2 regions of the Brevibacillus brevis NBRC 100599 genome follow, and region 1 is predicted to be linked to the other one. Evidence: predicted binding sites of a transcription regulator. Region 1 holds the regulator's gene; the other holds the start of a gene.

Region 1 (6,098 bases):
TCTTGGCTTCTTCGGTCAATTGGAAATCAATGTCCTGCTCTTTCAAACGTTTACGCAGCTCATCTGTCATGAGAGTTACGATTTGCTCGATATGCTCTTGCTCCAAGGAGTGGAACACGATGACTTCGTCGATACGGTTCAAGAACTCAGGACGGAAGCTCTTCTTCAGCTCATCCATGACTTTGTCCTTCATATCCTGATACTTTCTTTCCGAATCATTGGTCGTGAAGCCGAGCGTTGTATTTTTCTTGATCATGCTGGCTCCGACGTTGGAAGTCATGATGACAACCGTATTGCGGAAGTCGACGGTACGTCCCTTGGAGTCTGTCAAACGACCATCATCCAGAACTTGTAGCAGGATGTTGAATACGTCTGGGTGAGCTTTCTCGATTTCGTCCAGTAAAATGACGGAGTAAGGCTTACGGCGCACTTTTTCGGTCAGCTGACCGCCCTCGTCAAAGCCTACGTAGCCTGGAGGGGCACCTACCAGACGAGCGGTGGAATGCTTCTCCATGTACTCGGACATATCCACGCGGATCATGGCATCCTCGTCACCGAAAAGCGTCTCCGCCACGGCACGAGCCAATTCGGTTTTACCCACACCGGTAGGCCCCAGGAAGATAAACGAGCCGATTGGGCGTTTTGGGTCTTTCAAACCAGCACGGGCACGGCGGATCGCACGCGAAATGGATTTGACTGCTTCATCTTGACCAATAACGCGATCGTGCAAAATCTCTTCCATCTTCAACAAGCGCTCTGTTTCTTCTTCCTTCAGCTTTAACACAGGAATACCCGTCCAGCTCGCCACTACTTGCGCGATGTCTTCTGGCGTAACCTCCATGTTCAGCTGGCCTTGGCGTTCTTTCCAGTCTTTTTTCGTTTTATCCAGTTCTTCACGCAGTTTTTGCTCCTGATCGCGAAGTGCTGCTGCTTCCTCGAACTCTTGTGATTGTACGGCAGCGTCTTTTTCCTTGCGCACCTCTTCCAGACGTCCCTCCAGCTCTTTGAGGTTTGGCGGAACGGTAAAGGATTGCAAGCGGACTTTCGATGCCGCCTCGTCAACCAAGTCGATGGCCTTGTCAGGCAGGAAGCGTTCCGTAATATAGCGGTCAGACAGCTTTACTGCCTGCTCGATTGCTTCATCGGTAATTTTGACACGGTGGTGGGCTTCATAACGATCACGAAGGCCATGCAGGATACGAATGGCATCCTCCGCTGTCGGTTCATCAACCTGAATCGGTTGGAAACGACGCTCCAGTGCCGCGTCTTTTTCGATGTACTTGCGATATTCATCCAGCGTTGTAGCACCTACGCACTGTAGCTCACCACGAGCCAGCGCAGGCTTCAAAATGTTAGAGGCGTCAATTGCGCCTTCTGCTCCACCAGCACCAATCAGGGTGTGCAGCTCATCAATAAACAGGATGATGTTTCCTGCTTGGCGAATTTCGTCCATGATTTTTTTCAGACGATCTTCGAACTCACCGCGATATTTGGTTCCCGCAACAACGGTTCCCATATCGAGGGTCATGACGCGCTTATCACGAAGGGTCTCCGGAATTTCGTTGTTCACGATTTTTTGGGCAAGACCTTCTGCGATAGCTGTTTTCCCGACACCAGGCTCCCCAATTAAAACAGGGTTGTTCTTGGTACGTCTGCTAAGTACTTGGATCACACGCTCGATTTCTTTTTGGCGACCGATAACCGGGTCCAGACCGCCGTCACGAGCGATTGCAGTCAGATCCCTTGCCAAGCCGTCCAATGTCGGCGTATTCGCCGCTGGATTCCCTCCAGACGGTTGATGAGATGCCATCATTTCCGAGCTGCCCAGCAGCTGGAGCACCTGTTGCCGTGCCTTGTTCAGGCTAACGCCCAAATTGTTCATGATTCTCGCAGCAATGCCTTCTCCCTCACGGATCAAGCCAAGCAGAATATGTTCAGTCCCCACATAGGTATGACCCAGCTTGCGGGCTTCGTCCATCGACAGTTCAATGACCTTTTTGGCGCGAGGTGTATAGTTTGGTGTGTAATTACTACCGGACTGCTCTGTTCCTCGCCCGATTAACGACTCCACTTCACTCTGGATTTTATCGAGGCCAAGCCCAAGTGATTGCAGTGCCTTCGCCGCAATTCCTTCGCCTTCTCGAATGAGTCCCAGCAGCACATGCTCTGTCCCAATATCTTTGTGTCCGAGACGAACCGCCTCTTCCAGGGCAAGCGCCAGTACTTTTTGTGCGCGTTCTGTAAAACGTCCAAACATCATATCGTACACCTCCGTATAACCGTGTTTTTTCTCTATATGGTTAACAATTGCGTGATACCATTACGATTACTCTTGTGATTCTACTACGCGTAGACGTTCGCGGATCAGCCTTGCCCTTCTTTCGTCGCGTTGGTCCGGAGTGAGCTTTTGACCAGCGTGGTGTTGTAAAAAACCTGGCTGTGTCGTGACCAACAGTTCGTTTAAGACGAGCGGAGATACATTAGGAATGATGCCTAGATCAATCCCCAGACGTACATCTGACAGGCGCTGAGCCGCTTCCTTGGACTCTACCGTGCGGGCATACATCAAGATGCCATACGACCGAAAAATCCGATCCTCCAAAGAAACCCGGGTATGCTCCAGCAAGTAAGTGCGTGCCACACGCTCTTGCTCAATAATCTGTCTGGCCACACCGTAGAGATTGGAAAGGATATCCGACTCAGACATCCCCAGTGTGACCTGATTGGATAACTGAAAAAGATTCCCTAGAGCTTCGCTGCCCTCTCCGTAAATTCCTCTAACGACCAGACCAACTTGATTAATCGCCTGTAAAATTCTGCTGATCTGCTGCGTCATCACCAGAGCGGGCAGGTGCAGCATCACGGATGCACGAATTCCCGTACCCACATTGGTTGGGCAGCTTGTAAGATATCCTCGAGTTTCGTCGAACGCGTAGTTCAAGCTTTTCTCAAAAATGTCGTCTATCTTCGTACCTATTTCCCATGCCTCGTTCAAACGAAACCCGGGTAATAGTACCTGTATTCGAATGTGGTCTTCTTCATTAACCATAATGCTGACAGACTCATCTTCCCGAAGCAATACGGCACCTTTACGGGATTCCTCTGCCAGATGAGGGCTAATCAGATGCTTTTCTACGAGCACCCGTTTTTCTAACGGGTTAATTTGATCCATATGGATGACCTGAAGCTGATGCCGTTTGCGCATTGCCTCCGAATCGCTTACTTCCGTTACCTTTCTGACGACTTCCTCGGCCTGCGAGTCCGTTGCCAATAACGGAAAGGGGTGCTGGCGCAGGTTACGGGCGATACGCAGCCGTGTACTAATGACAATGTCGGAATCAGGACCTTCTCCTTTCATCCAATTGCTCCACGGGTTTTGCATAAACTGCTTTTGGGACATAACCAGCTAACCTCCCTTGCTACGATTGGGCCATTTTTTGTTCCAATGCTCGAATTCGATCACGCATTTCTGCTGCCTTCTCGAACTCTTCACTGGCGACATGACTTTGCAGCGCTTGCTTTAGTTGCTCCAGCTCTTTACGGATCTTCAGTTTGCCACCGGTACGCTCTGGTACTTTTCCACTATGCTGTGTGTTTCCATGAATCCGGCGGAAAAGTGGGTCCAGTCGATCCCCCAAAAAGGTGTAGCAATCACTACAGCCAAATCGGCCGCTTTTACTAAATTGAGCATATGTGAGTCCACATGTTTCGCATTGAAGCGGCTTATTCGTTGCCGTTTCGCGTCCATTCTTTTGCATGGGATCAAATTTTAAAAGTCCTGACAGGAGATTGTTGATGCTGAAGTTGTGAAAGCCGGTAAAGACGTCCCCTTTTTCATGAGCACATTGCTCGCAAATATGGTATTCGGTTTTTTCGCCATTGACGATTTTCGTCAAATGAAGTGTCGCCGGTCGTTTTCCGCATTCCTCACAGTTCATAACATCATACCTCCTTTTACTTCAACAAGATTGCCGCGATCATCTGCTTTAAAATATTTGCCCGCAAACGATCCCGCAATTCAGCTTCCAGAGTCAAAACGTTTCGCGAGGTAGCGATTTTCATCAAGGTGGCTTCTCTAATGTTGACTAACCCTTCCTCCAATAGTCTTTCTACGATCGCATATCCCACACTCTGACTGATGCTCTCACCAATCAGTTCTTCTGTTAGCAATTCCTGCAAGCGTGCTTTGCTGACAATCTGCACCTTGCGTATGCGAATATACCCGCCGCCCCCGCGCTTACTCTCTACGAGGTATCCTTTTTGAACGGTAAAGCGCGTATTGATGACGTAATTGATCTGAGACGGCACACATTGAAAATGGTCGGCAAGCTCACTACGCTGAATCTCGATCGATCCATTGGGACTGTTAGTAAGGATGCTTTTCAAGTGATGTTCAATGATGTCCGAGATGTTTCGCAAGTCATCGCCTCCTATTCCTCTGTGTATGTTCTTATGAGGTTACCTATTGACTTTGACTATCTTTGACGTTAATTATAATGGGTTTAGTGCGTGCCCGCAAGTGTCCCTTACACATTCTAGTGTGGGCAAAAGAGGGTCGCTTGAAACTTGGACATGATCAACAAAAAAACCACTCCCTGAGGAATGGTTTATGCTTGTTCTTGCTTATTGGTGTCGATTGCTGGCAAATGATTCAGTAGCTGAGAGAAGCTGGTGATAATAACATCTGCCCCATCAAGCTCGCCTGGTTTCGCAAAACCAAAGTCGCATCCAATGGTAAATAAACCGTTTGTCTTGCCTGCTTCCACGTCGGAGTGACGATCTCCTACCATGATGGCCTGCCCAATTTTGTAATCAGACAACAATTTTGCAACCAGGTCATTTTTGGAATGCGTGCGGAAACGACCAGCCGAGTACAGGTCTGTCATCAGCGGCTTTAACTCGTATGCCTGACAAATGGCATCGATGTACTCTTCCTGCCCATTGCTTGCTACAAATAAAGCAACTCCTTTTTCATGCAGCTTTTCTAAGGTTGATTTTACATCCGGATATAGCTCGGTCACTCGTTCTTTGAGTAACTGGATTTCGTTGTCTAGCAAGAAAGCATCTGCTGAGCGAATGGCTTCTTCACTCGCACCCGGCAGTAATTTGTCCCAGATCTGCTCGATCGTCATTCCCAGTACATTGATCAGTTCACGCTCGTCAGGGGTTTCCCCTTGCCATAGCCCTTTTTGACGAAGCTGGTCAAACGTTCGAATAAAAGCGGGGGTCGACAGCTTTTCTGTTTGCAGTAACGTGCCATCCATATCAAATAATATCGCGAATGGTACAGTCATGGGTTCCTCCATTTTGTCTGGCTAGGCAGCTATTCTACTTTTCCTGGCAACATATTCATATCATCCATGATAAACTCAGTAATTCGTTGTGCAGCATCTGGCTTGGAGATTTTTTGTCCCATTCTACGCATATATTCCACCTTGGACGGGCTATGCAATAGTTCATCGATAAAGTAAATCAACTGCTCGGATAGATTCGCGTGTACCGCACATCCATTATTGAGCAAAAAGTGGCTATTCCTCTCTTCCTGTCCAGGCAGAGGGTTGTAAACAATCATGGGTACCCGTTTACTCATTACTTCAGCTGATGTAAGTCCGCCTGATTTGGTGACAATTAAATCAGCCGTTTCCAAGTATTCGTGGAAGTTATTGATGAATTTTAGCGGAATGACTTCATGCCGATACGTACGATTTGTCACCTTATTGTATAGCTTGTCGTTTGTCCCTGTTAACACAAAAGTTTTCAGGGGAATGTTAATCTCTTCTAGCCCATCTAATACCTTTTCCATCGAGCCGAGACCCAATCCGCCCCCCGAAAGAATAATGCTCTTTTGTTCAGGAGCGAGACCAAGCTTTTGCCGAATCAATTCGGGTTCCAATGGCAAGCTGAATTTCTTCATGATAGGAATGCCCATCGGAATGAATTTTTGATGATCCTGTCGATAAACGTCTAACAGGTAATACAGCTGTTCATGACCGATGAAGTAATAATTGATATGGTGATTAATCCATGAAGGATGGATGGTATAGTCCGTAATGATCGTATAGATTGGTTCCTTCCAATCATTTCTTCCCTTCAGTACG
Region 2 (6,098 bases), 930 kb from region 1:
GCGACATTCGAAACGTCTTGACTGCTCTGGCCGATACAGAGCCGTTGATGGAAAAAGTCATGCAATATCGTTTTTCCACAGGCACGGGATTAGCCGGGCATAATTTGGGAAATCTATTACTTGCAGCGATGAACGAAATCACTGGAGATTTTGTCACCGCAGTCAAAACATTAAGCGGGGTTTTGGCAGTGCGTGGAGATGTATTGCCAGCTTCCACGCAATCGATTCAGTTGAAAGCGGAAATGACAGATGGATCTCTCGTAATCGGAGAATCCCAAATACCGTTGACTGGCAAAGAAATCAAGCGGGTGTTCCTTGATCCAGAGGATGCTGTTCCTCTGAGCGAAGCCCTGATGGCGATTGCCGACGCGGATGCCATTTTGATTGGGCCTGGCAGCTTGTACACGAGCATCCTGCCCAATTTATTAGTACGAGGGTTATTTGAAGCGATTACATGCGCACAAGCCCCAAAAATCTACATTTGTAACGTCATGACACAACCAGGGGAGACAGACGGTTTTTCTGCATCCAGGCACGTGAATGTCATGTATGAACATGTAGATAAACCATTTCTGGATACGATCATTGTCAATTCAGCCGAGCTGCCTACCCATGTATTGGACAAATACGCGGAAAAAGGAGCAGCTCCTGTCCGATGTGACTCAAAGCGATTGCGCCAACTCGGTCTGCATGTAGTGGCGAAGCCGTTAGTCACATTTGAGGACGGATACCTACGTCACGATGCACATGCTGTCAGCAAGCAGGTTGTGTCACTTGTCAAACGAAGACGGAAGGTGCTGAAGATAGAGAAGGAGTAGTGAAGTCGATGTCATTCGCCGCGCATACCAAAAAAGAGCTTACCATGATGGAGGGTGCCGATTGCTGCAGCAAGGCAGAGCTCTCAGCCTTGATTCGGATGAATGGAAGTCTGCAGTTTGGAGCCGGACGACTGGTGCTGGATGTGACGACAGAGAACGCGGCGATTGCCCGACGCATTTACACGTTAATCAAGAGGTTGTTTCAGATACACGCTGAATTGCTAGTTCGCAAAAAAATGCGTTTGAAAAAAAACAACGTCTACATTGTGCGTATTCCGAATAAGGCCAATGAGATCCTGCAAGACTTGGGCATCATGGATCAAAGCCTGTCGTTTATCCCAGGAATCGCTCCAGAGATCGTGAAAAAGTCATGCTGCCGCGCTGCTTATTTGCGGGGGGCTTTTTTGGCGGGGGGATCAGTGAATCATCCAGAGGCATCCAGCTATCATCTGGAGATTTTCACTTCCTATCAGGATTTTTGCGAAGCATTGACCAAGATCGCCAATCGGTATAAACTAAATGCCAAGTGCATCGAGCGGAAAAAAGGGTATGTTCTCTATATTAAAGAAGGCGAAAAGATTACAGAGTTTTTGAGCTTGATAGGAGCTCATCAGGCGCTGCTGTATTTCGAGGACGTCCGAATCGTAAAGGACATGCGGAACTCCGTAAACCGTTTACACAATTGTGAAATCGCGAACATAAACAAAACGGTGAATGCAGCCACCAGACAAATGGAAAATATTCAGCTCATCGATCAAGAGATGGGATTGGAGAATTTGCCAAAACGTCTGCGCGAGGTCGCGGAGCTTCGAGTGGCTCATCCTGACATCAATTTGAAAGAATTGGGCGAGATGGTGCCAAGCGGAGTAGTGAGCAAATCGGGCATTAACCACCGCTTGCGGAAAATTAACGAAATCGCTGACAAAATACGAGAAAAACAAAATATTTCGATGTAGATGCATGTTATACTAAAGGATAATAGTCTACAAGTAAGGAGGTCCATTCATGGTTCAACAGCAGGTCGTGGTTCAGTTAAAGACCGGTTTGCAAGCTCGTCCAGCAGCTTTTTTCGTACAGGAAGCTAACCGTTTTGCATCGGAAGTATTCGTAGAAAAAGGCAACAAGAAGGTCAATGCGAAAAGCATCATGGGTATCATGAGCCTCGCAATCAGCTCTGGAACGGAAATTACCATTTTGGCAGAAGGGCCGGATGCCTCCCAGGCAGTCAGCAGCCTTACGAATCTGGTAAGCAAAGAAGAATAGAGTCACGAGAGACACTTTTCCCTTAAGGGAGGTGTCTTTTTTTGTTGGTTATCTTGATGAATATGTATCAATTCACTTCGGGCAGGGCATTTCTAACCATGTATATTGCTTGAAGGAGGAATGAGACATGAGTAACCGTGATAAGTGTTACGAGGGCCGCGATTGTTATGATATGGACATTGATCGGATGGTGAATGAGGGACTGGGGGGCGGAGTTGTTTCCGACCAAAACGGCCTGATTGAAGAAACGACAGTAGATACGATGACAGGGGCTACGTCAGCCAAGCAAGCTCTTGACGATGACCAATAGAGGGAGTCAGTCACTTATGAATGTAACAAGAGCACAAGCCATCATGAAATCCGACGACCATATCAAGGTAGAGTACGATGGACAAGCCGTTTGGATCGATGCTGTAGACGAAAAAACGTCAACAGCACGTGTACATGAGGAAAAAAATCCAGGGCATAGCCGAACAGTCTATGTCAGTCAGTTAATGGAAGTATCACAATGATTCATCGAAAAAGCTGAGCAGACCAAGGAAAGCCTCTAGGGGTTTGCTCGGCATACAAAAAAACACTCGGCCGGTAGTTCAGGCACGAGTGCTTTTTTTTCTACAGCTCTTATTTTTTCGAAGACGGTTCGGAAGTGATGACTTTGTCAATCAATCCGTACTCTACTGCTTCAGCGGCAGAGAGGAAGTTGTCGCGATCGGTATCCTTTTGGATGCGCTCCAAAGGCTGTCCAGTGCGTTCAGCCAAGATGGTGTTCAGATGATCACGCATCTTCAAGATACGTTTTGCGGCAATCTCAATGTCGCTCGCTTGTCCTTGTGCGCCACCCAATGGTTGGTGGATCATGACTTCACTGTTTGGCAGAGCAAAGCGCTTGCCTTTTGCCCCAGCAGCCAGCAGGAATGCTCCCATGGAAGCAGCCATTCCGATACAAATGGTGGATACATCAGGCTTGATGAAGTGCATAGTATCGTAAATTGCCATACCAGCAGTAATAGAACCGCCTGGGCTGTTTATGTACAAGTGAATGTCTTTCTCCGGATCTTCCGCCTGAAGGAACAACAACTGTGCCACAACGATATTGGCTACGGTGTCGTTGATTGGGGTTCCCAGAAAGATGATGCGGTCTTTGAGCAGGCGGGAATAAATATCGTAAGCACGTTCCCCGCGGTTTGTCTGTTCAATGACGGTTGGAATTAAATTCATATGCATCTAGTCTTCCTCCTCTCTTTGTAACAATATCATACACAAAAGGTCAATGAAGGTCAAACACATAAGTGCGCGCCCTCACTACCATGTTTGCCAAATTCCCTCTGTCTAAACCTACTCGAAAAGGAAAACATTCATTCCTTGGAATTCTCATCGGCCTCGGTTAAATCGACGGCGAGTTTCAGCGTGGCTTTCATCTTCTTTCCCTTGATAATCGTATATTCATCGACTTGTTTGGCTTGAAGTTGATTGATGGCTTCCGCCAGCTCCTGTTGATCTTTGTATGGTTCAATGGTCAATAAGCATTCTTCATCACTGGCCTCTTGATAAATGAGAAAAAAACGTTCCCCTGCCATAGTAAGCCTCACTTTCGAAAGTTATCCACAATGTTATGCACAGGTTGTGCACAAAAACATTTGTTCGTGGGATATTTATTTTTTTTCCTAGTCTTGTCATGTTTGGAGAGAGAATTACATAGGAAATGTATGGGATAAAAAAGAAGGAAAAAGTTGATTTATGTCGAATCATACAAAATTGGAATTCATTTCATGATATTTAAGGGGTGTTTATTATGCTTCGCAAGTTTTCTACAATGATGCTGACAGCAGCTCTTCTAACAGGAAGTGTAGCGGCAACGGCTGCGTTTGCCCAAACTTCTCCTGCTCCTGCACCAGCTGTACAACAAAAAATCAAAGTTCAGCTAAACGGCAAGGAGTTCCCATTCCCACAAGAAATCGTTACTGAAAATGGTGTTGCGTATGTGAATGCGAGCACATTGGCGATTGCTTTGGGTGGTAGTGCAGCATGGGATAGCACGACTAAATCTCTGTTGGTTGCCAAAGACAACAAGTACGCTCTGCGTATGTACGAAAACCAAAACTTTGCTTATAAAAACGGCAAAGAAACGAGTGTAGCAAATCCGCCACGTCCAGTGACCGGAGCAGTGCTCGTGCCCCTCGTATTCATTGCCCAAGAATTGGGTGCAAAAGTAGAGTACGATGCAAAAACGCTCACTTACAAGCTGAGCATTCCAATTAATTCCTAATAATCAATGGGATACTTCTCATGAGGATAGCCACTTCTATGCGTAGAAGTGGCTATTTGCCTCAATACTACTTGTGTACACCTCTATTAGCAGACAGCGATAGAGGGTTTTTTTTATTGATTCTTCTTTCAATCATTTCTATTGCAAATTTTCTAAAATATCCTACAATAAGATTGTGATTCATAGTTTGCTCATAAATAAAGAGGGGGATTTTTGCTATGAAAAAACAGAAATCATTGTCGATACTGGCTGCAACATTTGCTCTCGGCACAATGCTCGCGGGCTGCGGTGGAGGTGCGGGGACTGGTAGCCAAAGCGCGACACCACAGCCGAGCAACAATAGCGGAGGAAGCACGGGCGGTGCAAGTGGCGCTACTGAGAAGCTCGTTGTTGCTGTAGTTGGTCCGATGTCTGGTCAGTATTCTGATTATGGAAGCACAGCAAAAGCTGGTGCTGAATATGCGTTGAAAGAAAAGGCAGAGGCATTCAAAGCACTTGGCTTTGACGTTCAATTGTCCGCGCAAGACGACCAAGCTGACCCGAAACAAGGGGTAGCAGTCGCACAAATGTTGATTTCGAATCCTGATGTAGTCGGAGTAGTAGGCCATGCTACAACAGGTGCTTCGATCACAGCAGCAGCGCAATACGAGCAAGAGAAGCTCGTAATGGTATCTCCTTCTGCAACGGGCTCAGATTTGACTGAGCAAGGCAAACAGATCGTACACCGCATTTGTGCGCGTGATGATCAGCAAGGCTCCAAGGCTGCGATTTTTGCTAAAAATCAGTTGAATGTAAAAACAGCATTCGTTATGCATGACAAGGCTGCTTATGGACAAGGTCTTGCGGAAGAAGTGAAAAAGCAATTTGAAAAAGACGGCGTACAAGTTCTCGGCTATGAAGGGGTAACAGCAGGCGAGAAGGATTATAGTGCGATCATCACCCAAATCCTTGCGAAAAATCCAGAGATGATCTACTTCGGTGGATACTACTCTGATGCAGGGATCATCGTGAAACAAGCGCGTGAAAAAGGCTTCAAAGGTGTCTTCATGGGTGGCGATGGCTACGACTCCGCTGACATGGTGAAAATTGCTGGTGCGGAAAATGCCAATAACGTAGTCTTTACTTCCACGGTTGGCGATATTGGTGCTACCGAAGACGGCAAGAAATGGATCACAGACTTCGAGAGCGCGACTGGCAACAAAGTAGGGATCTTCACTTCGTTTGGTTATGACTCCATGGGTGTTATGCTGAACGGTCTGGAAGAAGCGATCAAAGCAAACGGCGGCAAAAAGCCAACGCGTGAACAAGTGCTGGAAGCGGTTCACAAAACCAAAGATTACAAAGGCAAATTCGTTAACGTAACATTCAATGAAAAAGGCGACAACGACTTTGCTTCCGTATACGTGTACAAGTATGAGGACGGAAAGAAAGTATTCATGGGTGAAGCGAAGTAATTCTTCATTATGAATAAGCCATTTGGGACATACTACGTTTGGCATGAATACCAGAATGAAAAGGAAGGGATTCTGATGTCAAACAATCGAAATACCAAGAATGGCGGAAACCAAGGACACAGCAGCAAGACCCAAGGCACCCAGAAGCAAAAGTCCGAAAGAGATCGTAACCTGAATAAACAGGATCCACAATAGCAATGACAAAAGCCCACTCGTTTTAGCCAAAGGAGCTAACGGGTGGGCTTTTGCTTGTTAAATACCTTGCTTGCTAGGCAACCGCTTTTCGGGATGACCATA

Evidence for each region. The regulator CtsR, encoded in region 1, represses protease genes until heat stress. The targets are predictions, from matches to a motif close to ATGGTCAATAAAGGTCAAACA.
Region 2: clpP (ATP-dependent Clp endopeptidase proteolytic subunit ClpP) is a predicted target of CtsR. The motif match lies at 3,345-3,365, and genes of this name have one in related genera.

The regions. Positions count from the first base shown of each region.
Region 1 is NC_012491.1:197,540-203,637, reverse strand. Features, by position in the region: gene BBR47_RS01180 (ATP-dependent Clp protease ATP-binding subunit) at 1-2,260, opposite strand, end outside; gene BBR47_RS01175 (protein arginine kinase) at 2,327-3,400, opposite strand; gene BBR47_RS01170 (UvrB/UvrC motif-containing protein) at 3,420-3,938, opposite strand; gene BBR47_RS01165 (CtsR family transcriptional regulator) at 3,955-4,419, opposite strand; gene BBR47_RS01160 (HAD hydrolase-like protein) at 4,608-5,294, opposite strand; gene BBR47_RS01155 (MGDG synthase family glycosyltransferase) at 5,324-6,098, opposite strand, start outside.
Region 2 is NC_012491.1:5,563,481-5,569,578, reverse strand. Features, by position in the region: gene BBR47_RS26315 (gluconeogenesis factor YvcK family protein) at 1-818, shown strand, start outside; gene whiA (DNA-binding protein WhiA) at 827-1,774, shown strand; gene BBR47_RS26305 (HPr family phosphocarrier protein) at 1,824-2,081, shown strand; gene BBR47_RS26300 (hypothetical protein) at 2,209-2,391, shown strand; gene BBR47_RS26295 (H-type small acid-soluble spore protein) at 2,408-2,593, shown strand; gene clpP (ATP-dependent Clp endopeptidase proteolytic subunit ClpP) at 2,703-3,305, opposite strand; gene BBR47_RS26285 (hypothetical protein) at 3,437-3,658, opposite strand; gene BBR47_RS26280 (copper amine oxidase N-terminal domain-containing protein) at 3,874-4,347, shown strand; gene BBR47_RS26275 (branched-chain amino acid ABC transporter substrate-binding protein) at 4,566-5,801, shown strand; gene BBR47_RS30670 (DUF4023 domain-containing protein) at 6,054-6,098, opposite strand, start outside.